Regions from separate parts of the Janthinobacterium sp. SUN026 genome, predicted to be linked through region 1. Evidence: predicted binding sites of a transcription regulator. Region 1 holds the regulator's gene; each other region holds the start of a gene.
What was found. The regulator sigma-54, encoded in region 1, starts transcription at its own class of promoters, with help from an activator protein. The targets are predictions, from matches to a motif close to TGGCANGNAANCTGCTTT.
Positions count from the first base shown of each region.

Region 2: a site for sigma-54 is predicted at 3,185-3,202, ahead of OX459_RS07985 (urease accessory protein UreD). Genes of this name have one in related genera too.
Region 3: a site for sigma-54 is predicted at 3,620-3,637, ahead of adh (aldehyde dehydrogenase). Genes of this name have one in related genera too.

Region 1 is NZ_JAPQNU010000003.1:192,726-203,410, reverse strand. It holds gene OX459_RS15635 (type II asparaginase) at 1-830, shown strand, start outside; gene OX459_RS15630 (MOSC N-terminal beta barrel domain-containing protein) at 959-1,810, shown strand; gene OX459_RS15625 (DUF484 family protein) at 1,845-3,005, shown strand; gene OX459_RS15620 (monovalent cation:proton antiporter family protein) at 3,006-4,985, opposite strand; gene OX459_RS15615 (KpsF/GutQ family sugar-phosphate isomerase) at 5,094-6,104, shown strand; gene OX459_RS15610 (HAD hydrolase family protein) at 6,104-6,637, shown strand; gene lptC (LPS export ABC transporter periplasmic protein LptC) at 6,680-7,291, shown strand; gene lptA (lipopolysaccharide transport periplasmic protein LptA) at 7,317-7,898, shown strand; gene lptB (LPS export ABC transporter ATP-binding protein) at 7,898-8,653, shown strand; gene OX459_RS15590 (RNA polymerase factor sigma-54) at 8,658-10,136, shown strand; gene raiA (ribosome-associated translation inhibitor RaiA) at 10,206-10,568, shown strand.
Region 2 is NZ_JAPQNU010000001.1:1,740,668-1,751,352, reverse strand. It holds gene ureC (urease subunit alpha) at 1-1,535, opposite strand, end outside; gene OX459_RS07995 (urease subunit beta) at 1,537-1,866, opposite strand; gene OX459_RS07990 (urease subunit gamma) at 1,961-2,263, opposite strand; gene OX459_RS07985 (urease accessory protein UreD) at 2,289-3,155, opposite strand; gene OX459_RS07980 (EAL domain-containing protein) at 3,297-5,519, opposite strand; gene OX459_RS07975 (ATP-binding protein) at 5,695-7,860, opposite strand; gene OX459_RS07970 (PAS domain-containing hybrid sensor histidine kinase/response regulator) at 7,857-10,685, opposite strand, start outside.
Region 3 is NZ_JAPQNU010000011.1:3,985-14,669, reverse strand. It holds gene OX459_RS27895 (transporter substrate-binding domain-containing protein) at 1-4, shown strand, start outside; gene OX459_RS27890 (TonB-dependent receptor) at 64-2,217, opposite strand; gene OX459_RS27885 (beta-propeller fold lactonase family protein) at 2,422-3,378, shown strand; gene adh (aldehyde dehydrogenase) at 3,723-5,243, shown strand; gene OX459_RS27875 (DUF779 domain-containing protein) at 5,299-5,688, shown strand; gene OX459_RS27870 (PQQ-dependent methanol/ethanol family dehydrogenase) at 5,738-7,474, shown strand; gene OX459_RS27865 (porin) at 7,762-8,922, shown strand; gene OX459_RS27860 (4Fe-4S binding protein) at 8,980-10,685, shown strand, end outside.

The DNA.
Region 1 (10,685 bases):
TGTTCCAGATCGCCAGCGAAAGCATGGGCAATAGCCACTGGCTGGCCCTGGCCAAGCGCATCAACGTGCTGCTGGCCTCGAGCGATGTCGATGGCGTGGTCGTCACGCACGGCACCGACACCATCGAGGAAACGGCGTATTTCCTGAATCTGACCGTGAAGAGCCATAAACCGGTGGTGGTGGTGGGCGCCATGCGTCCGTCGACGGCCATCTCGGCTGACGGCCCCATCAACCTGTACAACGCCGTGATGCTGGCGGGCAGCAAGGAAGCCGTGGGCAAGGGCGTCTTGGTGGCCTTGAACGACCAGATCAACGCCGCGCGCGAAGTGACCAAAACCAACACCTCGACCACCGACACCTTCAAGTCGCCGGAACTGGGCATGCTCGGCTACATCCAGGGCAGCAAGGCCTTTTTCTACCGCCAGTCGACGCGCAAGCACACGCTGGAGTCGGAATTTGACATCAGCAAGCTCGATGCCTTGCCGCAAGTGGACATCGTCTACGGCTACGCCAACATGAACCGCGTCGGCATGGACGCCTTCATCGCCGCCGGCGCCAAGGGCATCATCCACGCGGGCGTGGGCGACGGCAGCGTGGCCGCGCAAATGAAGCCGGCCCTGGTGGAAGCGCGCCAGAAGGGCGTGCTGATCGTGCGTTCGAGCCGCGTTGGCCAGGGCATCGTGGCGCGCAATGGCGAAGCCAACGACGATGAACTCGACAGTGTCGTATCCGATACCCTGAACCCGCAAAAAGCCCGCATCCTGCTGATGCTGGCCTTGACCAAAACCAATAGTACGCAAGAAATCCAGCGTATTTTCTACACGTATTGATCGCCGTCACGCCGGCCCGGCCACTGCGGCTGGGCTTGGCGGATTTACGCTTGCCCGCTTTGCTGCCATACTTCGTTTTTGAATAACTTCCTGGCTGAAGCAGCAACACTGTTCCTTCTCCCCTGTCCATGGCTATCCTGTCCGACATCATCCTGTATCCGATCAAATCGTGCGCCGGCATCCATTTGCGCGAGGCGGTCCTGACGCGCTCAGGGCTGATGAGCGAGCACGTGTTCGACCGTGAATGGATGGTGGTGGACGAGCACGGCCGCTTCCTGACGCAGCGCGAACATCCGCGCATGGCGCTGATCGTGCCGTCCATCAAGGCCACCACCCTGGAATTACGCGCGCCGGGCATGTTGCGGCTGGAAATCGAGCTGGGCTTGCCGCATCCGCAACTGGCGCCCATGCTGGACGTGCAAGTGTGGGACGATACTGTGCGCGCCTACGATTGCGACGACGTCACGGCCACCTGGTTTACCAACGCCGTCGGCGTGCCGTGCCGCCTGGTGCGCTTTCACCCGGACGTGGTGCGCGCCACTAGCACGAAGTGGACGGATGGCGTGGCCGCCTCGACCATGTTTGCCGATGGCTATCCGGTGCTGATCGCCGGCAGCGCCTCGCTAGCCGACGTCAATGACAAGCTGCGCGCCGCCGGCCGCGAGGCCTTGCCGATGAACCGTTTCCGTCCCAATCTCGTCATCGGCGATATCGGCGCCTTCGAGGAAGACTACGCCGACTTCCTGCAATTCGGCGCGACCGTGTTAAAACCCGTCAAGCCGTGCTCGCGCTGCCCGATTCCGTCGGTGGACCAGGCCACGGGTGTGCCCGGACCGGACCCGCTCGACGTCATGCATGGCTACCGCGCCAAGCCCGAGCTTGACGGCGCCATCTGCTTCGGCATGAACGCCATCGTTACCGAAGGCGGCGATGAGCGTATCGTAGTGGGGCAGGACATCGGTTTCGAACTGGCATTTTAAGCATGGCGCCCGCACAGAAGGGTTTAAGGTTTCTATGAATCAAGCAATACCGCCGGACCCGCGCATTGCCAGCCTCGAAGCCGAAAACCAGGCCTTGCGGGCGCGCATGGCTTTCCTGTTGGAACAGGTCGAGCGCAACCACGACATCATGTGCCGCCACCAGGCGTTCGACCTGGAAATCGTCGGCGCGTCCACGTTTCCCGAACTGATCGGCACCATTTTCCGCACCTTGCCCGTGATTTCCGACCTCGACGGCGTCACTTTGAGCCTGCTCGACGAGGATGACGATATCGTGCTGGTGATGGAAAAGCTGGGCGTCGATTTCAGCGCCTTCCCGCAGTTGCTGTTCGTGCATGCCGTGGCGGAGCTGGGTTTTGCCCCGTCGGCGCCCGTGGCCGAAGGCGAAGCGGCCTTGCCGCCGCTGCCGCTGCTGGGCGCCTTCGATGCCGCCGTGCATGGCCCGCGTTTCCCGGGCATCGACTCGCCCCTGCGCAGCGTGGCGCTGGTGCCCTTGCTGCGCAACAAGCGCCTGATTGGCAGCCTGAACCTGGCCAGCAGCGACGTGACGCGCTTTACGCCCGTGCTGGGCACGGATTTCATCAAGCACATGGCTTCCATCATCGCCATTTGCCTGGAAAACGTGATCAGCAATGAAATGCTGAAATACATCGGCTTGACCGATTCCTTGACGGGCGTCTACAACCGCCGTTATATCGACCGCCGGCTGCTGGAAGAAATCGCCCGCGCGCGGCGCCAGAATTATTGCATTTCATGCATGTATATCGATATCGACCATTTCAAGCTGGTCAATGACACCTATGGCCACCAGGGCGGCGATGAAGTGCTGCGCGAAGTGGCCACGCGCATCCGCACGGAATTGCGCCGCTCCGATGCGCTGGGCCGCTTCGGCGGCGAGGAATTCGTCGTGCTGCTGATCGACGCCGACCTCGACAGTGCGACGTTCGTTGCCGAACGCATCCGCGCCAGCATCGCCGGCACCATGTTCGACTTGCCGGGCAGCGCGCAAGCGTGGGTCAGCGTCTCGATCGGCGTGGCCAGCCTGGAAGCGGACGCGGCGCTGCTGCCGATCGAAACGGTGGCGCAGCAGCTGGTGGCGCACGCCGACCAGGCCCTGTACCAGGCCAAGGCCGATGGCCGCAACAAGGTCATCAGCTGGCAGGCACAACCTAGCTAATTATTTCAATAGCAATGTTTCCGCCTTGGCCACGGCGTCGGCCGTGCCGCGCAGCACCACCACGTCGCCGCTGGCCAGCTGCGTCTCGGGGGTGACGTCGAGGCGGCCGCGGCCGCGGCGGATGGCTGTGACAAACGCGCCGCAGCCGGCCACGTCGATCGCACTCAAGGGCAAGTCCACGCAATGCGCACCGTCGCTGACGGTGACCGTATGCAGGCGTTCCAGCTCGGCATCGTCGCCCGCGTCGCTGGAACCGTGGAAATAGCCGCGCAGCGAGGCATAACGCTCCTCGCGCGCGGCCTGCACCCGGTGAACCACGCGGCGCAGGGGCACGCCCATCATGATCAGCGCGTGCGAAGCGAGCATCAGGCTGCCTTCCATCAATTCCGGCACCACTTCGGCCGCGCCTGCCTTCTTCAGCTGGTCGAGGTCGGTATCGTCGTGGCTGCGCACGATGACGGGCAAGGTGGGCGCCATTTCGTTGAGTAAATGCAATAATTTCAGTGCCGAAGGCGTGTTGGCATACGTGATCACCACGGCGCTGGCCCGGTAGATACCGGCCGCCACCAGGCTTTCGCGCCGGCCCGCGTCGCCATACGACACGTGGGCGCCGGCCAGCTGCGCTTCCTGCACCCGTTCCGGGTCCAGGTCCAGCGCGTGGTATTCGATCTTTTCTTCCGCCAGCAGGGTGGCCAGGCTTTGCCCGCTGCGTCCGAAGCCGGCAATCAGCACGTGTTTCTGCGACGCCATGGTGCGCGTGGCGATCTTCGTCAACGCCAAGGATTGCATCATCCAGTCGTTGGCCGCCAGTTTCATGACGATGGCGTCGGACTTGGCGATGAGGAAGGGCGCCACCAGCATCGACAGCACCATCGACGCCAGCACCACCTGCACGACGAACGGGTCCATCAGCTTGATGCCGCCGGCCAGGTTCAGCAGCACGAAGCCGAATTCGCCCGCCTGCGCCAGGCCCAGCCCCGTGCGCAAGGCCACGCCGTTGCTGGAGCCGAACAGCCGGGCCAGGCCCGCGATCAGGGCGAATTTCAGCAGCACGGGGCCGCACAGCAAGAGCAGCACGAGCCACCAGTTGTCGAGCACCACGCGGATATTGAGCAGCATGCCGACGGTGATGAAGAATAGGCCCAGCAGCACGTCGCGGAAAGGCTTGATATCCTCTTCCACCTGGTGCTTGAATTCCGTCTCGGAAATGAGCATGCCGGCAACAAAGGCCCCCAGGGCCAGCGACAAGCCTGCCCGTTCCGTGATCCACGCCGCCCCCAGGGTAATCAGCAGCAGGTTGAGCATGAACAACTCTTGCGAGCGGCGCTTGGCGACGATGGTCAGCCAGCCGCGCACCATCTTCTGGCCGATGAACAGCAGCAAAATGAGCACGACGAGGGCCTTGCCGCCGGCCCAGGCCAGGGTTTCGGCCAGGTTGTCCGAATCGCGGGTGAGGGCGGGAATCAGGATCAGCAGGGGCACGACGGCCAGGTCCTGGAACAGCAGGATACCGATGATCTTGCGGCCGTGTTCGCTTTCCAGTTCCAGCCGCTCCGTGAGCATTTTCGAGACGATGGCCGTCGACGACATGGCCAGCGCGCCGCCCAGGGCGAAGGCGGCTTGCCAGCTCAGGTGGATGTAGGCGGACAGGTAACGGGCGACAAACCAGCCGAAGACGACGGTGGCGATGATGGTGGTGACCACCTGCGCCATGCCGAGGCCGAAGACGATGCGCCGCATGGCGAGGAATTTGGGAAGAGAAAATTCGAGCCCGATGGAAAACATCAGGAAGACGACGCCGAACTCGGCCAAGGTGTGGCTAGCCTCGTTTTCCGCCGCCAGGCCCAGCGCGTGGGGGCCGATGACGATGCCGACGGCCAGGTAGCCCAGCATGGGCGGCAAATGCAACATTCTGAAAGCGACCACGCCCAGCACGGCGCTGCCGAGTAACATCAGGGTCAGTTCAAGCGAGGAAAACATGGGTTGCCCGGTACGGTCAATGGAAATCGTTGTTTGTTGTGACTGGCAAGTTTTTTGCTTTCCTAATTCGTTTATACTTTGGGCATGAGTGTAACCCATGAAAAAACAATGCTGAAAGCTTTTGATCGAATTGACATGCAAGCGACGACCGAGCGCGCTGTCGCGCTGGCCCGCACCACCTTGCAGATCGAGTCCGACGCCATCGTTGCGCTGCATGCGCGCCTGGCCACGGACGACAGCGTGGGCCGCGCCGTGGCGATGTTGCTGCAATGCAAGGGACGTGTCGTCGTCTCCGGCATCGGCAAATCCGGTCACATCGCGCGCAAGATTGCCGCCACCCTCGCTTCCACCGGCACGCCGGCCCTGTTCGTGCATCCGGCCGAAGCGGCCCATGGCGACTTGGGCATGGTCACCTCGGACGATGCTTTTATTGCAATATCGTACTCCGGCGAATCGTCGGAATTGATGGCCATCATGCCCGTCGTCAAGCGCATGGGCGGCGTGCTGATTTCCATGACGGGCAAGCCCAATTCGAGCCTGGCGCAATTGGCCGACGTGCACCTGGATATTTCTGTTGAGAAAGAAGCCTGTCCGCTGAACCTGGCGCCGACGGCCAGCACCACCGTCACCCTGGCCCTGGGCGACGCGATCGCCGTGGCCTTGCTCGACTTGCGCGGCTTCAAGGAAGAAGATTTCGCCCGCTCACATCCGGGCGGCGCCCTGGGTCGCCGTTTGCTCACGCACGTGCATGACGTCATGCGCAGCGGCGAACGCGTACCCAAGGTGCCCGTGGACGCTTCCTTGCTGCAGGCGCTGGAGGAAATGACGAAGAAAGGCATGGGCATGACGGCCGTCGTCGACGCGGACAACCGTCCCGTGGGCGTGTTTACGGATGGCGATCTGCGCCGCATGTTCGAGCGCGTGCAGGATTTCACGCAAGTGGCGATCCGCGACGTCATGCATGCGCAGCCGCGCAGTATCGCGCCCGAACGCCTGGCCGTCGACGCCGTGGCCGTGATGGAGCAGTTCCGCATCAACCAGATGCTGGTCGTCGATGCCGACGGCAAGCTGGTGGGCGCGCTGCATATCCATGATCTGACGCAAGCGAAGGTGATCTGATGGACAGCGTAGCGGACAACCTGGCGCGGGCGGCCAAGGTCAAACTGATGATCTTTGACGTCGATGGCGTGCTCACCGACGGCAGCCTGCATTTCGGCCCGGACGGCGAGATGATGAAAACGTTTAATGTGTATGATGGCCTGGGCATCAAGCTGCTGCAGGAATCGGGCGTGCAGACGGCCATCATCAGCGCGCGCCGCTCGGCCATCACGGCGCGCCGCGCGCAAGACCTGGGCATTACCCATGTGCACCAGGGCGGCCACGACAAGCTGACGCCGTTTCGCGAATTGCTGGCGCTGACGGGCTTGACGGAAGAGCAATGCGGCTATATCGGCGACGACGTCATCGACGCGCCCATCCTGAAACGCGTGGGCTTTGCCGTCAGCGTGCCGGGCGGGCGTCCGGAGGCGCAGGGCCTGGCGCACCATGTGACGCAGGCAGGCGGCGGTCGCGGCGCGGTGCGCGAGATCTGCGAATTCCTGCTGCGCGCCCAGGACAACTATGCGCGCGTCATGGCGCCGTTCCTGGAGTGAGGCGCGCCGCCTCGCCAGTGACCTTTGAAAGAGTGAAGCCCTATGCGTAAGCCAGGAGGCGCCCATCGCTGGCGCATGATTTTTACCGTGCTGGGCGCGGTTGTCGTCGCGCTGGGCAGCTTTTGGCTGCTCGAGGTGATGAACAAGAATGGCCAGGACATCACTGCCAGCAAGCATCTGGATGAGCCCGACTATTTCATCACCAATTTCAGCCTGGTGCGCATGGATTTGACGGGCAAGCCCAGCTATATCGTGTCGGGCACCAAGCTCACGCATTATCCGCTGGACGACTCGTCCGATATCGACCAGCCCTTCGTGCGCAAGCTCACGCCAGGCATGCCGCCGATGAACATGAATGCGGAACTGGCGCATATCGACCAGGATAATACCCGGCTGCAACTGCACCGCAAGGTCGTGATCGACCGCGTGGCCAGTCCGAAGGCGCAGAACCTGACGGTCAAGACGGAAGCGCTGACGGTGTTTCCGGACGAGGAAAGAATGGAAACGGATGTGCCTGTCGATATCCTGACGGGCGCCTCGCGCATCAATGGCGTCGGCATGAAGGCGAATAACGCCACCGGCGTCGTGGAAGTGCAGAATGCGCTGCGCATGGTCCTCCCGCCGAAACCGCGCCCGGCCGCGGCGGCAAAATGACAGAATGAAACAAGGAAACCATATTATGAAGAACATCTTGCTGTTGACCGTATTTTCGCTGGCCATCATGGGCGTGGCGCATGCCGAGAAGGCCGATTCCGAGAAGGAAGCCGTCATCACGGCACGCAGCGGCCACGTCGATGACATCAAGCAGGTGCGCACCCTGACGGGTGACGTCGTGCTGGTCAAGGGTACCCTGACCATGAAGGCGGGCCGGGCCCTGATCACGGAAGATCCGCAAGGCTACCAGTTCATCACCTTCTGGGCCGATCCCGGCAAGCTCGCGACCTTCCGCCAGAAGCGCGATGGCGCGGGCGACCTGTGGGTCGAAGGCGAAGCGGAGCGCGTGGAATACGACAACAAGACGGAAGTGGTGAAACTGTTTTCCAGAGCCAAGCTGACGCGCCTGGAAGGCGCGAAAGTCACCGATGTGGCCAACGGCGCCTTCATCTCGTATGACAGCCGCAAGGAAGAATTTGCGATGGAAAATTCCAACAGCGGCACCAGCACTGCGGATGGCGGCAGCGTGCGCATGGTGATCCAGCCGAAGACCAAGGCGCCGGCAGCGGAGAAAGCGCCGGCCACGCCCGCGCCAGGAAAGAAATAATGGAAAATACACGTTGCGGCAGCACCCTGATCGTTCGCGGGCTGCAAAAAACCTATGGCAAGCGGCAAGTCGTGCATGATGTTTCGCTGCAAGTCGAATGCGGCGAAGTGGTCGGCTTGCTGGGCCCGAACGGCGCCGGCAAGACCACCTCGTTCTACATGATCGTCGGCCTGGTGCCGTCCGATGGCGGCAGCATCGATATCAGCGGCGTGGATATCTCCAGCCTGCCGATCCACCGCCGTGCGCAGATGGGCCTGTCCTACCTGCCGCAGGAAGCGTCCGTCTTCCGCAAGCTGACGGTGGAAGACAATATCCGCGCCGTGCTGGAAATCCAGACCGTCGAAGGCCGTCCGCTGACGAAGGCCGAGATCGAGGAACGGCTGGATAAATTGCTGGCCGACTTGCAGATTGAAAAGCTGCGCGAGAACCAGGCGCTGTCCCTGTCCGGTGGCGAACGCCGCCGCGTGGAAATCGCCCGCGCGCTGGCCACCGATCCTCGTTTCGTGCTGCTCGACGAGCCGTTCGCCGGCGTCGATCCGATCGCCGTGATCGAGATCCAGCGCATCGTGCGTTTCTTGAAGGAGCGCAATATCGGCGTGCTGATTACCGATCATAATGTGCGCGAGACGCTGGGTATTTGCGACCGTGCCTACATCATTAACCAGGGCTCGGTGCTGGCGTCGGGACGCCCCGACGACATCATCGCGAACGAGTCGGTACGCCGGGTCTATCTGGGCGAACACTTCCGCATGTAAGCCAATGAAACAATCATTGCAGCTGCGCACTTCGCAGCACCTGGCACTGACGCCGCAGTTGCAGCAATCGATACGCCTGTTGCAATTGTCTACCCTGGAATTGCACCAGGAATTAGAGCAATTGCTGACGGACAATCCCTTGCTCGAACGCCTCGACGATCCGCTCGACCGTTCGCTGCGCCTGCTGTCCGACGGGGCCTTGAGCTCCACGGCCGCACCGGCCGAAGGGCCGCCCCAGCCACCAGGCCAGGAGGCGCCCGCAGCGCCGGCCGAAGCGGAAGCGTTTGACGGCGAGGGTGGCGACAGCCCGGCCGCCGCGGATGGCGGCGACAGCGACTGGAGCGAGGCGAGCCGGGGCAAGGCGCCCGACGACGAAGATTCGCGTCCGCAATTGGAGGCTCATCACTGCACGCTGCGCGAACACCTGATGGAGCAGATGCGCGTGACGGTGCTCGAATTGCGCGACCGCGCGCTGGTCGAGCTGATCATCGACGCGCTCGACGACAATGGCTACCTGGAAGAGTCGCTCGACGACATCCTGGCGCGCCTGCCGGAAGAGCTGGAAATCGACGCCGACGAGATGCGCACGGCCTTGTCGCTGCTGCAAAGTTTCGATCCGCCGGGCGTGGGCGCGCGCAACGCGTCCGAATGCCTGGCCCTGCAAATCAAGCGCTTGCCGCACATCGCCATGGTGACGCGGCGCATGGCCCTCGTGATCGTGGAAAAGCACCTGGCCTGGTTTGCCCAGCGCGATTTCAACAAGCTGAAAAAAGCCCTCGATTGCGACGATGAAGACTTGCGCGAAGCGCAGACGGTGATTCGCCAGTGCAATCCGCATCCGGGCGCCGTGTTCGCCTCGGACGTCTCCGATTACGTGGTGCCCGACGTCGTCGTCAAGCGCGCGCGCAATGGCTGGCAAGTCACCCTGAACAACGACGTCATGCCGCGCCTGCGCGTCAACGCCATGTACGCCAACTTGCTCAAGCAGGGCAAGGGGGAGGGCGCCATGGGCGCACAGTTGCAGGAAGCCAAGTGGCTGATCAAGAATATGCGCCAGCGCTTCGACACGATCCTGCGTGTGGCGCAGGCGATAGTAGAAAGACAAAAGAACTTTTTCTCGCATGGGGCCGTTGCCATGCGCCCCCTTGTGCTCCGTGAAATAGCTGATACACTGGGTTTACACGAGAGTACTATCTCGCGGGTAACAACTCAAAAGTACATGCTGACCCCGCACGGCATGTTCGAGTTGAAATATTTCTTTGGTAGCCACGTCGCCACCGAAGCGGGGGGCGAAGCGTCATCGACGGCGATACGGGCATTGATCGTGCAACTGACAGGAGCAGAAGACCCTAAAAATCCTTTATCCGACAGTAAGATTGCGGACATGCTGGGGGAACAAGGCATGGTGATTGCGCGACGTACTGTTGCCAAATACCGGGAAGCATTAAAAATTCCGCCAGTGAGCCTGCGTAAGTGTTTGTAAGTTTTTTTCGGTTCCTCTGCGGGCCGGATAGGATGGACCGCACGAACCCGATCATCTTTAGGAGTGTGTATGAATCTCACCATCAGCGGACATCATCTCGAAGTGACACCAGCCATCCGTGAATACGTACAAACGAAGCTGGAGCGCGTGAAACGTCATTTCGATCAAGTCATCGATATCGCCGTGATTCTGACCGTGGATAACCTCAAAGAGAAAGAAAAACGTCAAAAGGCTGAAGTCAACCTGCGTTTGAGCGGCAAGACTGTCTATGTGGAAAGCTTGGCGCACGACCTGTACGCCGCGATCGATACCCTGATCGACAAGCTCGATAGGCAAGTGATGAAATACAAAACCAAAGTGCAAGGGCACGGTAAAGAGGCGATCAAGCATCTGCCAGACAACTCCGAGGAAGAAGCCGTCGTCGCCGTCTAAGGCCACCCGCTTCCAGCAGTTGTGATCAACTAAGGGCGCACATTGCGCCCTTTTTTGCGCCCAGCGGAACGCAATGTTCCCCGCGCAGGTATTAGAATATTCGCACTTTCACTTCTT
Region 2 (10,685 bases), on a different contig from region 1:
GCGATGACGGATTTGTTGAGTTTGAGCTGGTGGCCGATATCGAGGTCGTAGGCCGCCTGCGAGACAAACGTAAACGACTTTTTCAGGCCGCCGCCGAAGGCGCCGAACATCATGCGGTAGTGCACGGGCTGGGGCGTGGGAATCGAGGCGTTCGGGTCGCCCATCTGCGCGGCCGCGATCATGCCGCCTTTTAAAATCATCGATGGCTTGACGCCGAAGAAGGCCGGCTTCCACAGCACGATGTCGGCGATCTTGCCCGCCTCGAGCGAGCCCACCACGTGCGAAATGCCATGCGTGATGGCCGGATTGATCGTGTACTTGGCGATATAGCGCTTGGCGCGGAAATTGTCGCTGCGCGCCGTGTCGGGCGCCAGCGCGCCCCGCTGCACCTTCATCTTGTGCGCCGTCTGCCAGGTGCGCATGATAACTTCGCCCACCCTGCCCATGGCTTGCGAGTCGGACGACATCATCGAGATGGCGCCGATATCGTGCAGGATGTCTTCGGCGGCGATGGTTTCGCGGCGGATGCGCGACTCGGCGAACGCCACGTCTTCGGCGATGGCCGGATCGAGGTGGTGGCACACCATCAGCATGTCCAGGTGCTCGTCGAGCGTGTTGACGGTGAACGGGCGCGTGGGGTTGGTCGACGAGGGCAGCACGTTGGCTTGCCCGACGGCGGCGATGATGTCGGGCGCATGGCCGCCGCCCGCCCCTTCCGTGTGAAACGTGTGGATGGTGCGGTCCTTGAAGGCCGCCAGCGTGTGTTCCAGGAAGCCGCCCTCGTTGAGGGTATCGCTGTGCAGCGCCACCTGGATATCCATGCGGTCGGCCACGGACAGGCAATTGTCGATGGCGGCCGGCGTGCTGCCCCAGTCTTCGTGCAGTTTCAGGCCGATGGCGCCCGCGCGCACCTGCTCTTCCAGGGGCAGCGGCAAGCTGACGTTCCCTTTTCCCATGAAGCCCAGGTTCATCGGGAAGGCGTCGGCGGCCGCCAGCATGGCGTGCAAATGCCACGGCCCCGGCGTGCAGGTAGTGGCGGCCGTGCCCACGGCCGGCCCCGTGCCGCCGCCCAGCATGGTGGTCACGCCGCTCATCAGCGCTTCCTCGATCTGCTGCGGGCAGATGAAGTGGATATGCGTGTCGACGCCGCCGGCCGTAACGATCATGCCTTCGCCGGCGATGATTTCCGTCGCGCCGCCGATGGGGAGGGTGACGCCGGGCTGGATGTCCGGGTTGCCCGCCTTGCCGATGCCGAAAATCAGGCCGTTTTTCAGGCCGATGTCCGCCTTCACGATGCCCCAGTGGTCGAGGATGACGGCATTCGTGATGACGGTGTCCATCACCTCGGCCGCGCAGCGCTGCGACTGGCCCATGCCGTCGCGGATCACCTTGCCGCCGCCGAATTTCACCTCTTCGCCGTAGATCGCGTAGTCATGCTCGATCTCGATGAACAGTTCCGTGTCGGCCAGGCGGATGCGGTCGCCCTTGGTGGGGCCGAACATTTCGGCGTACGCGCTGCGGGGAATGCTGGCCATCTCAATCCTTTCCCGGTGGAGTGTCTTGCAGTTCACCCATCACTGCGCCATTGAAGCCGTAGACCTTGCGTTCGCCCGCCAGCGCCACCAGTTCCACCGTGCGCTGCTGGCCCGGTTCGAAGCGCACGGCCGTGCCGGCCGTGATATTGAGGCGCATGCCATAGGCGCGCCAGCGCTCGAAGGCCAGCGCCGGGTTGACCTCGAAAAAGTGGAAATGCGAGCCCACCTGGATCGGCCGGTCGCCCCGGTTGGCCACCACCACGGTAGCCGTGGCGCGGCCCGCATTGAGGCTGATTTCGCCTTCTTCCAATTTGTATTCGCCTGGGGTCATAATGTTTTCCTTCGTCAAAGCGCTCTACGCTGGCCGGCGGATCGCCGGCGCCACACAGGCACGGCGCGGATGGCGCCCTGCCATGCAATCAAAACTACGGTATCGGGTGGTGCACGGTCACCAGCTTGCTGCCGTCGGGGAAAGTCGCTTCCACCTGGATATCGGGGATCATCTCGGCGATGCCGTCCATGACGTCGGCGCGCGACAGAATCTTCGTACCGTCCGACATCAGCTGCGCCACCGACTTGCCGTCGCGCGCGCCTTCCATGATGGCGGCGCTGATCAGGGCCACCGCTTCCGGATAATTGAGCTTCAAGCCGCGCGCCAGGCGCCGTTCGGCCAGCAGCGCGGCCGTAAAAATGAGCAGCTTGTCTTTTTCGCGGGGAGTCAGGTCCATGGTTTTCCTTGCGCTTCTTTCCTGATTAAGTGTTCCAGATACGGGGCACGACGGCGTCGCGTCCCAGCATGGCGGGACGCAGCAGCTGCCAGGCGGCCAGCATGATGCGGCGCGCCGCCTCGCTGTCGCCGCACAGCAGGCGCACCACCACCAGCGCTTTCATGTGGGTGGCGCCAAACGCGGCGCCGGCCGGTACGGCGATCTCGCGCACGGCCGCCAGCACGGCGGGAGAAACGGGCATGCCGACGGCGATCAGGGTAGCGCACACCGTGTGGCCCCCCAATCCCAGCGGGCTGGCCATCAGGGCGCCGTCGGCGGCCAGCACGCCCTGCTCCCACCACAGCAGCTTGCCGCCGCGGCGTATCTGCACCTGCTGGCTGATGCTGCCCATGTTGAACATTTCACCCGAGGCGCCGCGGCCCAGGCAAACGATGTCGCAGCCGATGTAGCGGGCGTCCGGCGCCAGTTCCACCTCGTGGCGCAGGCGCACGCAAGCCTGGTCAAAGAAAATGCTTTCCTGCGGCAGCCACTCGATGGCGGCGCCGCTGCCGGCGCGCAGCACGAGGTGCTGGCCCGAGACATGGCCGTTCGCGCGGTACCACTTGGCGGCGCCCGGCGACGTGAGCAAGGCGTGCGCGCCCTCGCCCACCGTGGCGTCAACGGCCAGCTGGTCGCCGCCCACCACGCCGCCGGGCGGATGGATGATGATGGCGTGGCAAACGGCAGCGCCTTCCGGATACAGGGGCTTTTGCACGCGCAGGGGGCCGCTGTGCGTGCGCTCGACGAGGCGGCTGACGCCATCGTGCAGCGCAAAGCCCAGGCGCAAATGCGCCTGCCAGGCGCTGTGCGCGCTGGCGGCAGAAGGCGTTGCGAAATGTGGGCTGTCTGGCATGCACTGCAATCGTGTAAATAACGATCTACAAAGCAGGATGCATGCCAGCGTCAGAGGGAAGAAACGTGAGAATCATGCACCGCATTGCGGCGCCCGCACCATATCAGTGCAATTACAGTGCAGGCGCGGCGCGGGGTGCTCTTATGCCGACACGGCTGCCGGCGCCACCGTCAGCACGCGCCGTTCGCGCAGCAGCGCCGTGAAGGCTTCCGCGGCCAGGGGGCGGCTGAAATAATAGCCCTGCATTTCGTCGCAGCCGTGCTCCGTCAAAAAATCCACCTGTGCGCGCGTTTCCACGCCTTCGGCGATGACGCGCATGTCCAGGTTATGCGCCAGCGAAATGACGGAACGGGCGATGGCCGCATCGCTGCTGCTGGTGGTGACGTCGTCGACGAACGATTTGTCGATCTTCAGCACGTCGATGGGGAAGCGTTTCAGGTAGCCCAGGCTGGAATAGCCGGTGCCGAAGTCGTCGAGCGAAATGCCCACGCCGATATCCTTCAGGCGCGTGAGGGCCGCCACGGCCTTGTCCGGGTCGCCCATCACCGTGCTTTCCGTGATTTCGATGCCCAGGCAGGCGGGCGCGATGGCGTATTTGCGCAAGGCCGCCTCGACGAACGGCACCGTGCGGTCTTGCGCGAACTGCTTGCCGGACAGGTTGACGGCCACCTTGATGCTGCCCAGGCCCGCGTCGTGCCAGGCGCGGATTTGCGCACAGACGCTTTCGAGCACCCATTCGCCGATGGCCGTGATCGAGCCATATTCCTCGGCCAGCGCGATGAACAGGCCGGGCGGCACCTTGCCCAGCACCGGGTTATCCCAGCGCAGCAAGGCTTCCGCGCCCAGCAAGGCGCCCGTGCGCAAGCACATCTGCGGCTGGTAGTGCACTTCGAATTCATCGCGGCCGATGGCGCCGCGCAGCTGCTGCTGCATCGCCAGGCGGGCGCGGATGTCGCTGCCCATGCGCTCCGTGAAGAAGGCGTAATGGTCGCGCCCCATTTCCTTGGCGCGCACGAGGGCCGTGTCGGCGTGGCGCAGCACGTCGTCGAGGCTGTCGCCATCGGCCGGACACATGGCGATGCCGATGCTGGTCGTCAGCGCCAGGCGCTCGCCATCGACGCTGAGTTCCTCGCGCAAGCCGGCCAGGATGGTTTGCGCCAGCGCAAGCGTGCGCCCCAGCAGGGCATCGTCCTGCAGCAGGATCTGGAATTCGTCGCCGCCCTGGCGTACCACCGTGTCGCCTTCGCGCACGCAGCCGGACAGGAAACGCGCCACCACTTGCAGCGCCTTGTCGCCCACGGCCTGGCCGTGCGAATCGTTGATGTTCTTGAAGCGGTCCAGATCCAGGCACATCAGCACCACCTGCTGGCTGTCGCGCAGGGCGTTCGCGCGCGCCTGTTCGAAGCGCTCGCGCAGCAGCACGCGGTTCGGCAAGCCCGTCAACGCGTCGTGGTAGGAGAGGAAATCGATCAGATGCTGCTCGGCCTTGCGCTCGCTGATGTCGAGGAAGACGCCGATGTAGTTGACGACGGCGCCGTCGGGGCCGTGCACGGTGGAGACGCTAAGCAGGCAGGGATAGGTGTCGCCGCTCCTGCGCCGCGTCTGCACCTCGCCCGACCAGCAGCCGCTGCTGCGCAAGCCCTGGCGCAGGGCCAGCAGCACGGCCTCGCCCGTGTATTCGGCGTGCAGGCGCAAAATGTCCGTGCCCACCACTTCCTGCGCCGCGTAGCCGGTGATGCGCGTAAAGGCGGGATTGGCCGTGACGATGACGCCGGCCGGATCGGTGATCAGGATGGCGTCCTGCGTCGCTTCGAAGACCTGGCCCGACAGGCGCAGCAATTCTTCATTGGCGCGGCGGATCTGCACTTCGCGCGCCAGCGTGCTGGCCACCTGCTCCAGTTCGGCCGTGCGTTCGGCCACGCGCCGTTCCAGGTTGGCGCGCTCCTGCGCCAGCTGCAGCTGCGCCCGCGCCAGGCGCACGTGGGCGTCCGTGCGGGCCAGGATTTCCTCGGCCTGGAAGGGTTTGGCGATGAAATCGACGGCGCCCAGCGCGAAGCCGCGCACCTTGTCGTCCGTGTCGTACTGGGCCGACAGGAAGATCACCGGCACCTGGCGCAGGGACGGTATTTCCTTCAGGCGGCGGCACACTTCAAAGCCGTCGAGGCCGGGCATGCGCACATCGAGCAGGATCAGCTCGGGCGGGCGCGCCTGGGCCGTCCACAGGGCCAGTTCGCCGTTCGGCGCCTGGCGCACCGCATAGCCGGCGCCGCCCAGCAAATCGCTCAACAGCTTCAGCGAAGCCGGCGTATCTTCAACGATCAGTACTTCGCCCTTCGAATTCACTTCCGAAAAATCGCGGTGCATGTAGCAGTTCTCTCAGCTTTGGATGAGGCGCGGCGGTCCGTTGCCGCGCTGGACAAGACATTTCTTTGCGATGAACTACGTACTATCATCATAATCTTTATTGCAATTTAGCACCATCCATCGGCGGCACTTAGTCCGTCTTTTCAGCGAATCCGATGTTGTCAGCCCACACTTTTCAAGCGTGCGCCAGCGCGCCCTCATTCTCCAGCAAGTCGCACAGCTGACGGTATTGATGCTGGTCAAGCATCGCCTGCAGCGGCGCCAGCACGGGCGCGGCCGCCGGCGGCAAGGCGCCCAGCAGCAGGGCCACCCTGGCCAGGTTCAATTCGCGCAGCGCCACCAGCAAGGCGGCGCGCTCTTCCCCGGCCAGCAGCAGCAAGTCTTGCGCCCGCAATGCCGGCGGCGCCTCGGGCGCCGGCGCCACGGGCAGCGGCACGGGCGCCGCCACGGGTGCCTCGGCCGCCTGCGCGGGTATGCTGAAACGGAAGGTGGCGCCCTGCCCCGGCATGGATTCCACCGTCAGTTCGCCTTTCATCAATTGCACGAATTCGCGCGAGATGGCCAGGCCCAGGCCCGTGCCATCCTTCGGTCCCGCGCTGTCGGCCTGCACGAAAGGCTCGAAGATGCGCTGCTGGTCTTCCGGGGCGATGCCGATGCCCGTGTCGCTGACGGCGAACGACAGGCGCCACGTGGCGTCATCGCGCCGCTCGCCGCGCACGCGCAAGGCGACCTCGCCGCCGCCGGCAAACTTGACGGCGTTCGACATCAGGTTCAGCAGCACCTGGCGCAAACGCGTCGCGTCAAGCAGCACGGCCGCCGGCACATCGGCGCAATCGAGGCGCAAGGCCAGCCCCTGCTGCTCGGCGCGCATGCCCAGCATGTCCATCACTTCCTGCAGCAGGGGCGCCAGCGCCACCACGGCCGTCTGCGCGTGCAGGCGCCCCGCCTCGCCCTTCGACAGTTCGAGGATTTCATTGATCAACGTCAATAAGTGATTGCCGGAGCGGTGGATGATGGCCAGGTTGCGCTTTTCATCGTCCTGCATGTTCGGCGAGGCGGCCATCAGGCGCGAAAAGCCGATCACGGAATTCAAGGGCGTGCGCAGTTCGTGGCTCATGTTCGCCAGGAAGGTGCTCTTGGCGCGGTTCGCCGCCTGCGCCTGGCTGACGGCCACCGACAGGGCGCTCGTGCGCTCGGCCACCAGTTCTTCCAGGTGATGGCGGTGGCGCAGCAGTTCCAGTTCGGCCTCGCGGTGCGCCGTGATGTCGTAGTTCGAACCCACCAGGCGCATGGGCCGCCCCTGCCCGTCGCGGAAGATCACGGCATCGGCCTTGATGTATCGGATGGCGCCATCGGGCCACAGGATGCGGTACTCGTGCGTGAAGGCCTGGCCGGCGCCCAGCGCGGCGCGCAGGGCCTCCTTGGCCGCCGGCACGTCGTCCGGCATCAGGGCCGCGCGCCAGATCGCCGCCGGCGCCATCGCGCTGTCCGCATCGGCCTTGAACTGCGCATACATCTGCTCGTCCCACTGCAAGGCATCGTTGATGACGTTCCAGTCCCAGATGCCGATGCTGGCCGCGCCGGTGGCCATCTGCACGCGCTCCTCGCTGCGCTGCAAGGCGCGGTAGCGGCTGTCGAGCAGCGCCACCATGTCGCGGATGGAACGGTACAGCGTGCGCAGCTCGCCCAGGAACCACGCTTTCGGCGGCGTGCCGGCCGCTTCGCTCTGCCCTGCCTGGACGCCGGCCGCATACTGGCCGATCGCCTTCAGGGGCTTGAGCATCAGACACCACATGAGCAGCCAGATGCTGGCCACCAGGATCACGTCGAGCGCCACGATCATGGCGCCGATGCCCAGCGCGCGTTGCCGCAGCTGCGCGTGCAGCAGGGCCGGCGTCGCATACACGGCCACGTTGCCGATGACTTGCCCGCCCATCGTCACGGGGCGCCGCTGCACCAGCCAGCCGGGTTCCGCGGACAGCGAGGAGAAACTGCCGATGGCGCCGGTCGCCGTGCGGCGCAGGACCAGCGCTTCCTTGCCGATGCCCGGCGTCAGGGAGCTGGCCACCAGGTCGCGCTTGCCCAGCGTGCTGCGCATGATGGCCTGCATCTGCTTTTCATCGAGATTCCACAAGGGCAGTTCGATAGCCACGGCCAGCTGGTCGGCGCTCAGGGCCAGGCTGCGGTGCAGCTGCTGCCAGCGCTGCTCGCGTTCGGACTGGTAAAACAGCACGGCAAACACCAGCAGCAGCGCAGTGACGACAAAGGTCAGCGCCACGCTGACGGCCAGCACGATGGAGACGCCGCCCAGGCGCGCGCCCTTGGATGCGTGAACCGTCATGCGTCTTCGCCCTGCGGTTCGCTGGCCAGCTGCGCCAGCAAGGCGCACAGCGGCTGGTACTGGTGCTGTTCCAGCATGGCGGCGATGTGCGCGGCCAGCTGCGGCAGGCTGGTCGCCACGCCGGCCAGCACGATGGCGCTGCGCCGCAAATCGAGGGCCCGCACGGATTCGAGCAGCGCCTGCCGTTCGGCCGCGCCCAGCTGGCCCAGCGCCTGCTGCAGGTCGAAGGCGGCCGCCGGCACGCGCGGCGGCGCGGCGGCGGTGCGCTGGAAGCGCACGCCCAGTTGCTGCTCCAGCATGGCGAACAGGTGTTCCTGTTCGATCGGCTTGCGCAGGAAGCCGTCGGCGCCGGCGGCCAGCGCCTCCTGCTTTTCTTCCTCGAAGGCGGAGGCGGTCATGATCACCAGGCGCGGCTGCACCAGCGCCGGCTGCGCGCGCAGCCAGCGCGTCAGCGCCAGGCCATCCATGTCCGGCATGCGCCAGTCGCTGAGCACCATGTCGTAGCGCTGCGCCGCCAGCATGGCTTGCGCCTGCACGCCGCCCGCCGCCTCCTGCAGCTGGAAGCCCAGCGGCGCCAGCAAGCCAGCCAGCAGCTTGCGGCAGTTGTCGTCATCGTCGACCAGCAGCACCGTACGCCCGCGCTGGCCCGCCGACAGGCGCGCCACGCGGCCCGGCGCCAGCGGTGCAGCGGCAGGGCACTGCACGCAGGGCGCGCGCAAGTCGAAGTGGAACACGGAGCCGGCCCCCAAGGTCGACTCGACGCGCAGCTCGCCGCCCATCAGGCGCACGAATTCGCGCGAAATGGTCAGCCCCAGTCCCGTGCCGGCCTGCGCCACGGCGCTGTCGGCCTGCACGAACGGTTCGAAGATGCGTTCCAGGTCCTCTTGCGCGATGCCGCTGCCCGTATCGCGCACGGCAAACGCCAGCGCCACTTGCCCATCCTTGTCTGCCTGGCAGGCCAGCGACAGGGTCACGCTGCCCTGCTCGATGAACTTGAGCGCGTTCGACAGCAAATTGAGCAGCACCTGGCGCAGCTTGGCGCCGTCGAGGCGCACCAGCGGCGGCACGCCGGAACGCTCCAGCCGCAGCGCGATGCCCTGGTCGCCGGAGCGCATGCGCACCATCTCGAGCACCTCGTCGAGCAAGCCGTTCAAGTCCACGGGCCCCGCTTGCAGCTGCATGCGGCCCGCCTCGATTTTCGACAATTCCAGGATATCGTTGATCAAGGTCAACAAATGATGGCCGGCGCGGTTGATGATGGCCAGGTTATGCTTTTCTTCCTCGAACATGCTGCTCGAATCGGCCATCATCTGCGAAAAGCCGATCACGGAATTCAAGGGCGTACGCAATTCGTGGCTCATGTTGGCCAGGAAGACGCTTTTCGCGCGGTTCGCCGATTCGGCCTCGGTGACGGCCACCGACAGGGCCGCCGTGCGCTGCTGCACCAGCTCTTCCAGGTGGTCGCGGTAGCCGAGCAGTTCCTGCTCGCTGTGCTTGCGCTCGGAAATGTCGACGATGCCGCTGCGCACCAGGCGCCGCCCTTCCATCGGCAGGCGCACCAGCCGCACTTCGCAGGGAAAGATGCTGCCGTCGGCGCGCCGCACATTGCGCTCGACCAGGATCGGTTCCCCCAGCATGGCGCGGCGCAGATGCTCTTCCATCATCAGTCCCAGCGGCAGGCCATCGGGCTGCTCGCCCGTGTACAGGTCGAACGGCCCGCGCGCCAGCAGCGCTTCGCGCGACATCCCCAGCATGCGCTGCGCGCTGCTGTTGGCGTCGATGAAGCGGTCCAGGTCCAGGTCATACACGACGATGGCTTCGGGCGCATGCTCGACGAGGATGCGGAAGCGCTGCTCGCTTTCGCGCGCATCGCTCTCGGCGCGGCGCAGGCGGCGGCGCTGCAGCAGCAAGGCGCTCAGCATGCACGCCATGGCGAGAAATACGGCGCCGGCCGACAGCACGGCGACGCGGTGCTCGTGCCACAGCTGCGGCGGACGGTTGAAGAACAGGGTGTGCGGCGGCAGCCGGCTGATATCCGCATCCCAGCGCTGCAGCTGTTCCCAGTCATACATGGGCACCGGGTGCGCCGGCGGCAGCAAGGCGCCCGGCGCGGCAGGCGCCTTGCCGGCCAACACGGCCAGCGACATCTGCGCCACCTGCTGCGCGGCCCGCTCGATGTGCAGGATGGAGCCGCCCAGGATGCCCTTGCCGACCGTCGCGTTATACATGCCAAAGGCGGGCACATTGGCCAGCCGCGCCAGCTGGGCCGCAAACTGCACCGGCGTGGCGATATTGCCGTCCACGTCGCGGTTGACATTGCCCGCCACCAGCAGCGTATCGGCGGGCAAGCGCGCCACGGCCGCGCGCATCTGTTCCAGGGTCAGGTCATCGAGGTAGCGCATGGCCACCTTGCCCTGCCACGCCTGCGCCGCCTGCTGCATGTTGCGCTTCAGGGCCTGGTCGGCCTCGCTGGCGCCGACGGCCATGACGATGGTCTTGGTCTCCGGGAACAGCGCCATGGCTTGCGCCAGCGTGCCGGCAAAATCGACGTTCGCCTTTTGCTGCCAGATGGAAGACGGACTGCCGGCCGGCAAGGCCTTGCCCGAGGTATTGATCGCCAGCACGGGCACGCCGCGCGCCAGCGGCGCCAGGTCCGACAGCAACAAATCGAGCGCCGGCTGCTGCATGGCGATGATCAGGTCGGCCTTGCGGCCCATCATCTTGGTGTATCTTAAAAGCAACAAATCGCGCATCTCATTGCGCAGCGCCGGGTCGCCCTGGGTATTCAGGTTCAGGTGCTCGACCATGATGTCTTCGCTGGCCAG
Region 3 (10,685 bases), on a different contig from region 1:
ATAGCAGGCCATGTTAAATGACAATAAAGCCCGCGCATCGGAAGAGGCGCGGGCTTTTTAGTTTTAGAAACTATATTGGGCGCTAACGCCCAGCAACCAATTACGTCCCGGTGCCGCTTCATAGTAGCGCTTGTTGCTGTCGCCGACGATGACGGAACCCACGTAGGTCTTGTCGAAAAGATTGTTCAGGCGGGCAAACTCCTTGAAGCGCCAATTGCCCACGTTTTGCCTGGCGTTGAAGCGCGCATTGAATACCGTGTAGCCGGGCGCCGGTTTTTCGATGTTGCTGTCTTCCGCGTAGACCTGGTTGCTGGCCACGCTTTCCAGCGCTGCGCCAAAACGGTCGAACGTATCTTTCCAGGCCAGTTCAGCGAACAGGTTAGCGCTGGGTACGCCCGGCAAGCGGCTGCCTTCGCGCACGCCGCCAAATGCCTGGTCATACACGGCATGCAGGCTGGTGAGCGCCACTTTGGTCGTGAAGCCATATGGCAGGTTCGAATCCAGCGACACTTCCATGCCCTGGCGCAAGGTTTTACCCCCATTGCGATAGCTGGTGCGCCCGCCGCTGGACTTGTCGACCACTAGTTCGTCGTTGGTCTTGATCTGGAACAAGGCCGCATTCACGTGCGTGTTGTTGGCGATCCTGGCCTTGACACCCGCTTCCAGGTTGGTGCTGGTGGCCGGCTTCAAGTTGAAATTGAAGCCGCCGCCTGTGCCCGAGTAAAACAGTTCGTTCAAGGTTGGGGCCTCGAAACCGCGCGCGGCGCTGGCGTAGACGTTGACGTTCGGCGTCAGTTTATACAGCAGGCCCAGCACGGGCGTCGTGTGGCTGAACTCCAGGCTGCCGCTATCGTTGCCGTTGCTGAGGAAATGGTCGTCGACCGCCACTTTCATCTTGCTGTAGCGCACACCTGCGCTGAGCAGCCACGGGCCGCCTTGCCATTCCGCCTGGATATACGGATCGAGGCTGGAGACGACATCCTGCTCGTCGCGGCGCAGCTTACCCTTCAGTCCGTACACTTCGCCGATATAGTTCTCATAGCCGGTGCGGTCATCGCTGGAGCGGCTATAGTCGATGCCGATGGTGGTGCTCAGCTTGCCGCCGGCCAACTGGTTCACGTGCAGCCAGTTGGTGTCGATGCCATAGAACTGGCGCTGGAAGTCGACCACGCCGCCCGAATGCTTAAGTAGACCGTCCACTTTGGTATTTTGGAATGCTTTATTAAACGCCTGGTACTGGATCACGTCGCGGTTGCCGCCATACACCATCACGTGCAGTCGGTCATCGCCGAACGATTGTTCATAAGTGGCGCCGATCTGCTGATGATCGATGCTCTTGCGCGTGTTGTAGCGCTCGGCCAGGGTGCGTTTCGGGTTTTGCGTGTCCGTCGTGTCGATTTCGCCGGCGCGCGGGTCGCGGGCAAACGTGGTCCAGGTGACGCCCAGCGGATCTTGCGTATTGCCTTGATGCAGGCTGTTGGCGACGATGGTCAGCTTGCTGTCCGCGGTGGGCTTGACCGTGATCTTGCCGAACGCTTGTTCGCGCGTGGCGGCGCTGTGGTCGCGGAAGCCGTCCGTGCGGAAGCGCGAGCCGTCGAGCACGTAGCCGATGCCGCCCGCCTGGCCCTGCGCCGTCAAGTCTACCTTGCTGGTGCCGTAGCTGCCGCCCGTCAAATTCAGTTCGACGGACGGGGGATTTTGTCCATCCTTGGAAAACAGCTGGATCACGCCGCCCGAATGGTTGCCGTAGATGGCAGAAAACGGTCCGCGCAGCACTTCGATGCGCTCGGCCGTATCGAGGTTGAAAGTGGCGGCCTGGCCCTGACCGTCGGGCATGCTGGCGGGAATGCCATCGCTGATCAGCTTGACGCCGCGCACGCCGAAGGCCGAGCGGGCGCCGAAGCCGCGCGACGAGATTTGCAAGTCTTGTGCGTAGTTCTGGCGGTTTTGTACGACCAGGCCCGGCACGGCGGCCAGCGCTTCCGACGCGTTGACGCGGATTTGGCCATCCTGGATGCGGGCGCTGTCGACCACGTCGATCGAGGCCGGCACTTCCTGGCTGGGGTGGGCGATGCGGCTGCCGCTGACGACCACCGTATCCATGAATTGCCCATTGGCCGGGTCAGCTGCCTCGGCGGCAAAGACGTGAGGGGCGAGGGTGGCGCTGCCGGCGACAAACAGGCTGGCGATGGTGTTCAGGCGGAAACGATGCTGCATGCGGATTCTCCAATGTGAATAAAAGCCTGCTTGATCGCGTGCGCGGTACAGGTCTGCGTAGGTGTATCAAGCAATATGCCTGCCATGTCTCCATTGGTGGGCTGAAATTATACGCGTGTCAGTGGCACGGCGTTTGCATACGGTAATTGTCAGAGACGCCGATGCGGCGCGCTTTTCCCTCGTTTTGCCATTGAAAAGGTGATTATGCCCAACTTCTTCTCGCGCCTGCGCCAGGTGTGCTGGCTGCTGCCGGCGCTCGCCAGCACCGCTGTCCAGGCCGCTCCATTTGCCTATGTTCCCAACGAAAAGTCGGGCACCTTGAGCGTGATCGACACGGCGACCGACCAGGTGGTGCGCCAGATCGCCGCAGGCAAGCGTCCGCGCGGCATCGCCGCCGACCCCACAGGGCGGCAATTGTTTGTCACGGATGCCGCCAGCAGCGCTTTGCTGCTGATCGACAACGCTGGCGGCGCGCCCGTGCGCACGGTGGCGCTGGGCAAGTCGCCCGAAGGCGTCAGCGCCTCGCAAGACGGTAGTCACGTGGCCGTTGCCGTCGAGGAAAACAACAGCGTGGCCTTGCTCGATGGCCAGACAGGTACCTTGCTCGCCGATATCAAGGTGCAGGGCCGCAATCCGGAACACGCCGTCTTCAGCCCGGATGGGCGCTGGCTGCTGGTCAGCGCGGAAGAGGCGGAGCAAGTCGATGTCATTGATGTGGCGCAACGCCGGCAGGTCGCTTCCATCGCCGTGGGGCTGCGTCCGCGCGGCATCGGTTTCAGCCCGGACTCGGGCCGCGCCTACGTGGCGTGCGAACTGGTCAATGCCGTCTACGTGATCGACATGGCCGCGCGCAAGGCGATTGCCACCATTCCAGCGGGCAAGAATGCCAATGGCATCGCCGTCCATCCCGGCGGCAAGCAAGTGTATGTCTCGAACGGCATCGACGGTACGGTGATGGTGATCGACACGGCCAGCAATCAGGTCACGGCCACGATTGGCGTCGGCAAGCGCCCGTGGAACATGGCCATCACGGCCGACGGCGCCAAGCTGTACGTGGCCAATGGCCGCTCGAACAGCGTGTCCGTCATCGACACGGCCAGCGCGCGCAAGGTGGCCGATATTGCCGTGGGTGAATTGCCATGGGGCGTGGTGATTCGTTGATTCCTTCATGGCACAGGTGCAGGTGTTCCAGTCTGGTACACCTGTTCCATTGTGCAGCGGCGGCGTGGCGGCTCAGCAGGGCTGGCCCGGATTGGAACAGGATGCCGCCACCTTGTTCAAAACGCAAACAGAGCCACGCCCCCACCCAAGTCCGGGGCATGCGCTGAAAAGCGGGCCGGGATTGACGCCACGCCCTTGTAACGGGGGTAAAACCGGCTAAGTTTGTAGTGGGATGGCGAGCTGGCACGGCATTTGCGGAAGACTCCGTGTACTCACCCCATCTGTACCAGGACGTTTGATTTTAATTAAGTATTTCCATTCTAATTAACCCGATAGAGGACGACATGAATCTCGCAGACATCAGCAAACTGGGCGTAGCCAATCCCTTCAAACAACGCTATGACAATTACATCGGCGGCAAATTCGTTGCACCAGTAAAAGGTGAATACTTTCCTAACATCACCCCGATCACGGGCTTGCCGTTTTGCGAAATCGCCCGTTCCACGACGGAAGACGTCGAGCTGGCGCTGGACGCCGCGCACGCCGCCAAGGATGCCTGGGGCAAGACTTCGCCTGCCGAGCGCGCCAATATCCTGAACCGTATCGCCGACCGCATCGAACAGAACCTGAGCCTGATCGCCACGGCGGAAACCATCGACAACGGCAAGCCGATCCGCGAAACGATGAATGCCGACATTCCGCTGGCCATCGACCATTTCCGTTACTTCGCCGGCTGCATCCGCGCCCAGGAAGGTTCCGTCGCGCAAATCGATGCGGAAACCTATGCCTACCATTACCATGAGCCGCTGGGCGTCGTGGGCCAGATCATCCCGTGGAATTTCCCGATCCTGATGGCCGTGTGGAAACTGGCGCCGGCCTTGGCCGCCGGCAATTGCGTCGTCTTGAAACCGGCCGAGCAGACCCCGGCTTCCATCATGGTGTTGATCGAGCTGATCGGCGACTTGCTGCCGCCTGGCGTGCTGAACATCATCAACGGTTTCGGCCTGGAAGCGGGCAAGCCGCTGGCGTCGAGCAAGCGCATCGCCAAGATCGCCTTTACGGGCGAAACGGGCACGGGCCGTCTGATCATGGGCTATGCGGCGCAAAACCTGATTCCCGTCACCCTGGAGCTGGGCGGCAAGTCGCCGAACATCTTCTTTGAAGACGTGATGGATGCCGATGATGATTATTTCGACAAGTGCCTGGAAGGTTTTGCGATGTTTGCGCTGAATCAAGGCGAAGTGTGCACCTGCCCATCGCGCGTACTGATCCAGGAATCGATCTACGAAAAATTCATCGAACGGGCCCTGAAGCGCGTGGCCGCCATCAAGCAGGGCAATCCGCTCGACTCTGCCACCATGATCGGCGCCCAGGCGTCGCAGGAGCAGCTGGAAAAAATCCTGTCCTACCTCGATATCGGCCGCCAGGAAGGCGCGGAAGTGCTGGCAGGCGGCGAGCGCAACACGCAGGCGGGCGACCTGGAAGGCGGCTATTACGTGCGTCCGACCGTGTTCAAGGGCAATAACAAGATGCGCATCTTCCAGGAAGAGATCTTCGGACCCGTCGTGTCCGTGACCACCTTCAAGGATGAGGCCGACGCGCTGGCGATTGCCAACGATACCTTGTACGGCCTGGGCGCCGGCCTGTGGACGCGCGACGGTTCACGCGCCTTCCGCATGGGACGCGCCATCCAGGCGGGCCGCGTGTGGACCAATTGCTACCACCTGTATCCGGCCCACGCCGCGTTCGGCGGCTACAAGCAATCGGGTATCGGCCGCGAAAACCACAAGATGATGCTCGACCACTACCAGCAAACGAAGAACTTGCTGGTGAGCTATAGCCCGAAAGCGCTGGGCTTCTTCTAAACCGGCAACAGGCGCCGCGCTTGCAGTCCGGGCGCGGCGCGCAGAAAGGGATGCCATGAGTGCAGTAATTGCCCGGGTGGTCGCCACCGATGCGGCGCTGGAAATGATGGACAAGTTGCGCCAGCGTCACGGCCCGCTGATGTTTTTCCAGTCGGGCGGCTGCTGCGACGGCAGTGCGCCCATGTGCTACGCGCTGGGCGAGTTCGATGTCAGCGACACCGACATTTATCTCGGCAATTTGAATGGCACACCGTTCTACATGGGACTCGAGCAATTCGAGTACTGGGAGCATACCCAGTTGATTATCGATGTGGTCGATGGCAATGGCGGCATGTTTTCACTCGACAACGGCACGGGCAAGCGCTTTTTGACGCGCTCGCGCCTGTTCACCGATGAAGAGTGTGCGCTGTTGCATGCCCAGCCGTATGAGCACCGCAAGACTTGATACACACATACTAATAAAACAGAGGGAGATGATTGTGCAGAAAAAAATCATGGGGATACTCATCGGTTTGGGTTTGGCATCGCTGGCCCAGGCGGCCGACGTGGGCAATGTCACCAATGCCATGCTCGACAGCACGGCAAAGAATCCGGCCAGCGTCCTGTCGTTTGGCATGGGTACGCAAGGCCAGCGCTATTCGCCGTTGACGCAGATCAATGACAAGACCGTGGCCAAGCTGGTGCCGGCATGGTCGTTTTCGTTCGGCGGCGAAAAGCAGCGGGGCCAGGAATCGCAGCCGTTGATTCACAACGGCAAGATGTTCGTCACGGCATCTTATTCGCGCATCTTTGCCGTCGACTTGAAAACGGGCGCCAAGCTGTGGAAATATGAGCATCGCTTGCCGGACGGCATCATGCCGTGCTGCGACGTGGTCAACCGCGGCGCGGCCCTGTATGGCAATCTGGTGATTTTCGGCACCCTGGACGCCTACCTGGTGGCGCTGGACCAGAATACGGGCAAGATCGTCTGGAAGGAAAAAGTGGACGATTACGCGGCCGGCTACTCGATGACGGCCGCGCCGCTGATCGCCGAAGGCTTGCTGCTGACGGGCGTGTCGGGCGGGGAATTTGGCATCGTGGGCCGGGTTGAAGCGCGCAATCCGATGACGGGCGACCTCGTGTGGAGCCGTCCGACCGTGGAAGGCCATATGGGCCACCGCTACGACAAGGATGGCAAGGCCATCGACAACGGCGTGTCCGGCACGGCGAACAAGACGTGGCCGGGCGACCTGTGGAAAACGGGCGGCGCCTCGACCTGGATGGGCGGCACCTACGATCCGCAAACCAAGCTCGCCTACTTTGGCACGGGCAACCCGGCGCCGTGGAACAGCCACTTGCGGCCCGGCGACAACCTGTACTCGTCATCCACCGTGGCGCTGGACGTGAAAACGGGCCAGATCAAGTGGGCGTATCAGAATACGCCGAACGATGCCTGGGATTTCGACGGCGCCAACGAATTCGTCACCTTCGACATGGATGGCAAGCGCTATGGCGGCAAGGCCGACCGCAACGGCTTCTTCTATGTGATCGACGCCAACACGGGCAAGCTGCAGAACGCCTTTCCATTTGTGAAGAAAATCACCTGGGCCAGCAGTATCGACCTGAAGACGGGCCGGCCGAATTTCATTGCCGCCGGCCGCCCTGGCGACCCGACCAAGGGAGAGGAAGGCAAGAAGGGCACGACCGTGTTTGCCGCGCCCGCTTTCCTCGGCGCCAAAAACCAGATGCCGATGGCGTACTCGCCGCAAACCAAGCTGTTCTACGTTCCCGCGAATGAATGGGGCATGGATATCTGGAACGAGCCGATCAGCTACAAGAAGGGCGGCGCCTTCCTCGGCGCGGGGTTCACCATCAAGCCATTGTTTGACGACTACATCGGCGCCATGCGCGCCGTCGATCCGAAGACGGGCAAGATCGTCTGGGAAATCAAGAACAACGCGCCGCTGTGGGGCGGCGTGATGAGTACGGCCGGCAACCTGGTGTTCTACGGCACGCCGGAAGGCTTCCTGAAAGCCGTCGACGCGAAGACGGGCAAGGAACTGTGGAAATTCCAGACGGGCTCCGGCGTCGTGGCGCCGCCCGTCACCTGGCAGGATGGCGACACGCAATATGTGGCCGTCGTTTCCGGCTGGGGTGGCGCCGTGCCGCTGTGGGGCGGCGAGGTGGCGAAGAAGGTCAACTTCCTGGAACAGGGCGGTTCCGTGTGGGTCTTCAAGCTGGCATCGAAGTAACGGGGTGAAGCATCCGGGCCACTCGGATGGGTGTCTCCCTGTCCGCCGGGTGTTTTCTTTTTGCTGACGGCCCAGGCCGTCAGTTTTTTGTTTACCTGGACGCCCGCTATGCCTGCTTGCGGTCAAAAAATGAACACCGGCAGTGGTGATTGATCCGCTGCTGCACAAGTCAACTACGTATTTTCTCTTTCTCCCTCTGGGGCGCGCTGGGCACGCTTATTGCCAAAGCTTGAGGTACATCAATCACTGGTGTGCACACTAAAAACAGAGAAGAAAGAGGAGAAGCAATGAATACATTGATCAAGCTGGGGAGCCTGGGTGTCATGACGATCGCAGCGGTGGGACAGGCGCAAGCCGTCGATATCAAGGCTGGCGACTGGACCGTGTCGGTGGGCGGCATCGTCAACGCTTACTACACGCAAGTGTCGTGTTCGGGCGATGCGGTGGGCGGGCTGGCGCTGGGCGGCCAGGCGCTCGGTTGCGGCGGCGAGAAGGACCGCACGACCATCGGCAACGGCTTGCTGCCGAATGGCTTGATCACCTCGGCAAGCTCGCGGCTGGGCGAATACGACGTGAAAGCCTTGATCGGCATCTACAACTCGACGGCCACGGACAGCGCCATCAGCCAGAACAGCGTGGTCGATGTGCGTCAGGCTTTCTTTACGTTTGGCAATGAACACATGGGTACCTTCAAGCTGGGCCGCGACTACGGCATCTTCGGCGCGAATGCGATTTTGTCCGACATGACCTTGCTGGGCTCGGGCGCACCCGTGCAGGCGACGCAGCGGGGCCGGGTGACCCTGGGCCATATCGGCGCCGGCTATACCTATCTGGGCAACTATGGCCAGATCATGTACAGCTCGCCGAAGTCGGGCGGCTTTGGCGCCGACGTGGCGCTGGTCAGCCCCGTCTCCGATACGCCGATTGTTGCCGGCTCGACCTATTCTTCGAAGTCGAGTCCGCAAGTGCAGGCACAGCTGACGTATGCGCAGGAAGGCTTGAAAGCCTGGCTGGGCGTGAAGTCGCAAAAATTCACGTCGAAAACGCCGGGCGTCGATGACTTGACCATGCGCGGCGTGGAAGTGGGCGGCTCGTACCAGATGGGTCCGGCTGGCGTGCTGGTCAACTTCCAGGGTGGCAAGGGGCTGGGCATCCTGTCCGATGCGGACCAGGGCGATACCAAGTCGAAGAACTGGCTGTTGCAAGGCACGTACAAGACGACAGACAAGCTGAAACTGGGCTTGTCCTACGGCATCAGCAAGAACGACGACAACACGGCCGGCACGGGCGGCTTGAAGTCGAACGCCAACCTGACCCTGGGCGCGTATTACTCGCTCAACAGCGCGATCACCCTGGTGGGCGAACTGGGCCAGACTCGCTCGAAAGGCTTTACGGGCGGCGAAGCGAAGATGAATGGCGTGTCCCTGGGCGGCATTATTTTCTTCTAATAAACGAACGCGGCGCCTTGTGACAAGGCGCCGCACGGAGCGTGGTGCATGCGGATAATGCGGTTGTTCATCGGATGCTGGCTATTCCTGTTTATCCTGGGACAGGCGTGGGCGGGCGTGCTCGCGAAGGCCGAGCTGGTGCGGCGTTTTCCTGCTCCCATCGTCGTGGGCGACAAGGAGACCGACTTGCCCGTCTGGCCATTGTTCCGGCAAAACGCCACGGCCACGGAGCTGGTCGGCTACGTATTTGAATCCGTGGACCTGGCGCCGATTCCCGGCTTTTCCGGCGTTCCTGTCAATTTATTGATCGCTATCAATCCCCAAGGGAGTTTTCTCGACGTGGCCGTGCTGTCGCAGCACGAACCCGTGTTTCTCGATGGCTTGGGCGAAGCGCCCTTGTTTCAGTTCGTCAAACAGTATCAGGGACTGTCGCTGAAGCAGAATATCGCTATCGATGCCAGGAAGAAACGCGCCACGGACGCCACGCACGCCGATATCGATGGCGTGTCGAAGGCCACGGCTTCTGTGCGCATCATCAACCAGAGCGTGCTGGCGTCGGCCTTGAAAGTGTCGCGCAAAAAACTTGGCTTCGCGCAAGGCCGTGACCCGGATCAGATCGCGCGCATCCGCATGGATGTGTTCGAAAAGCTTGATGTCGCGCAAATGTTAAAGCAGGGCTTGATCCAGCATCTGCGCTTGAGCAATAAGGAGATTGAAAGCCTGTTTGCCGGCAGTCCCGGCGCGGGCCTCGATGGGGAAGCCACGCGCGCGCCGGATGAAGTGTTTATCGACCTGTACCTGGCGTATGTGTCCGTGCCCAGCGTGGGGCGCAATCTGTTGACGGAACGCAGCTGGAACAAATTGCGCAACCGGCTGGACGAAGGCGACCACGCCATCCTCGTCATGTCGCGCGGGCGCTACAGCGTGCTGGGCGATGATTTCGTGCGCGGCACCGTGCCGGACCGGCTATTGCTGAAGCAGGATGGCTTGCCCATCGACATGCGCGACCTGGACCTGGAATTGCAATTGGCGGATACGACGCGGCTGCCGACGGAAAATGTCGCCGTCTTGCGCGTCATCAGCCAGGCGGGGCTCGATGCGGCCAGCCCGCTGGCTTTTACCATGCCGATCACGCGCAACAAGGGCATCGTGTATCCGGAACGCATCGCGCGCAATGTCGATGTCAATTACCGCCTGCCGGCTGATTTTTATACGGCGCCGCAAGGCGACGATGCCACGTGGCGCGGCACGTGGAAAGGGCGCAAGACTGAATTGTTGCTGTTGCTCGCCGGGCTGGCGCTGCTGGCCGGTGCATTGGCCTGGCAGAAACGCCTCGTGCGCGATGGCAGGCAATTTGTGTGGTTTCGCCGCCTGTTCCTGTTGTTTACGGTGGGCTTCATCGGCTATTACGCGCAGGGGCAGTTATCGATCGTCAATATCACGGGCGTCATCCAGGCCCTGCTGGCGGGGCGCAGCCTGGGCTTTTTCCTGTTCGATCCGATGACGGTGATCCTGTGGGCGTTCGTGCTGCTCAGCCTGCTGATCTGGGGGCGCGGCACGTTTTGTGGTTGGCTGTGTCCGTTTGGCGCCCTGCAGGAATTCACGGGCAAGCTGGGCCAGTGGCTGCGCTTGCCGCAATGGAAAATCAAGCCGCGCCTGGATGGGTGCTTGAAATGGATCAAGTATGGCTTGCTGGCGGCCATTCTTTGCAGCAGCGTGTTTTCCAGCCAGATCACGGACAAGCTGGTGGAACTGGAACCGTT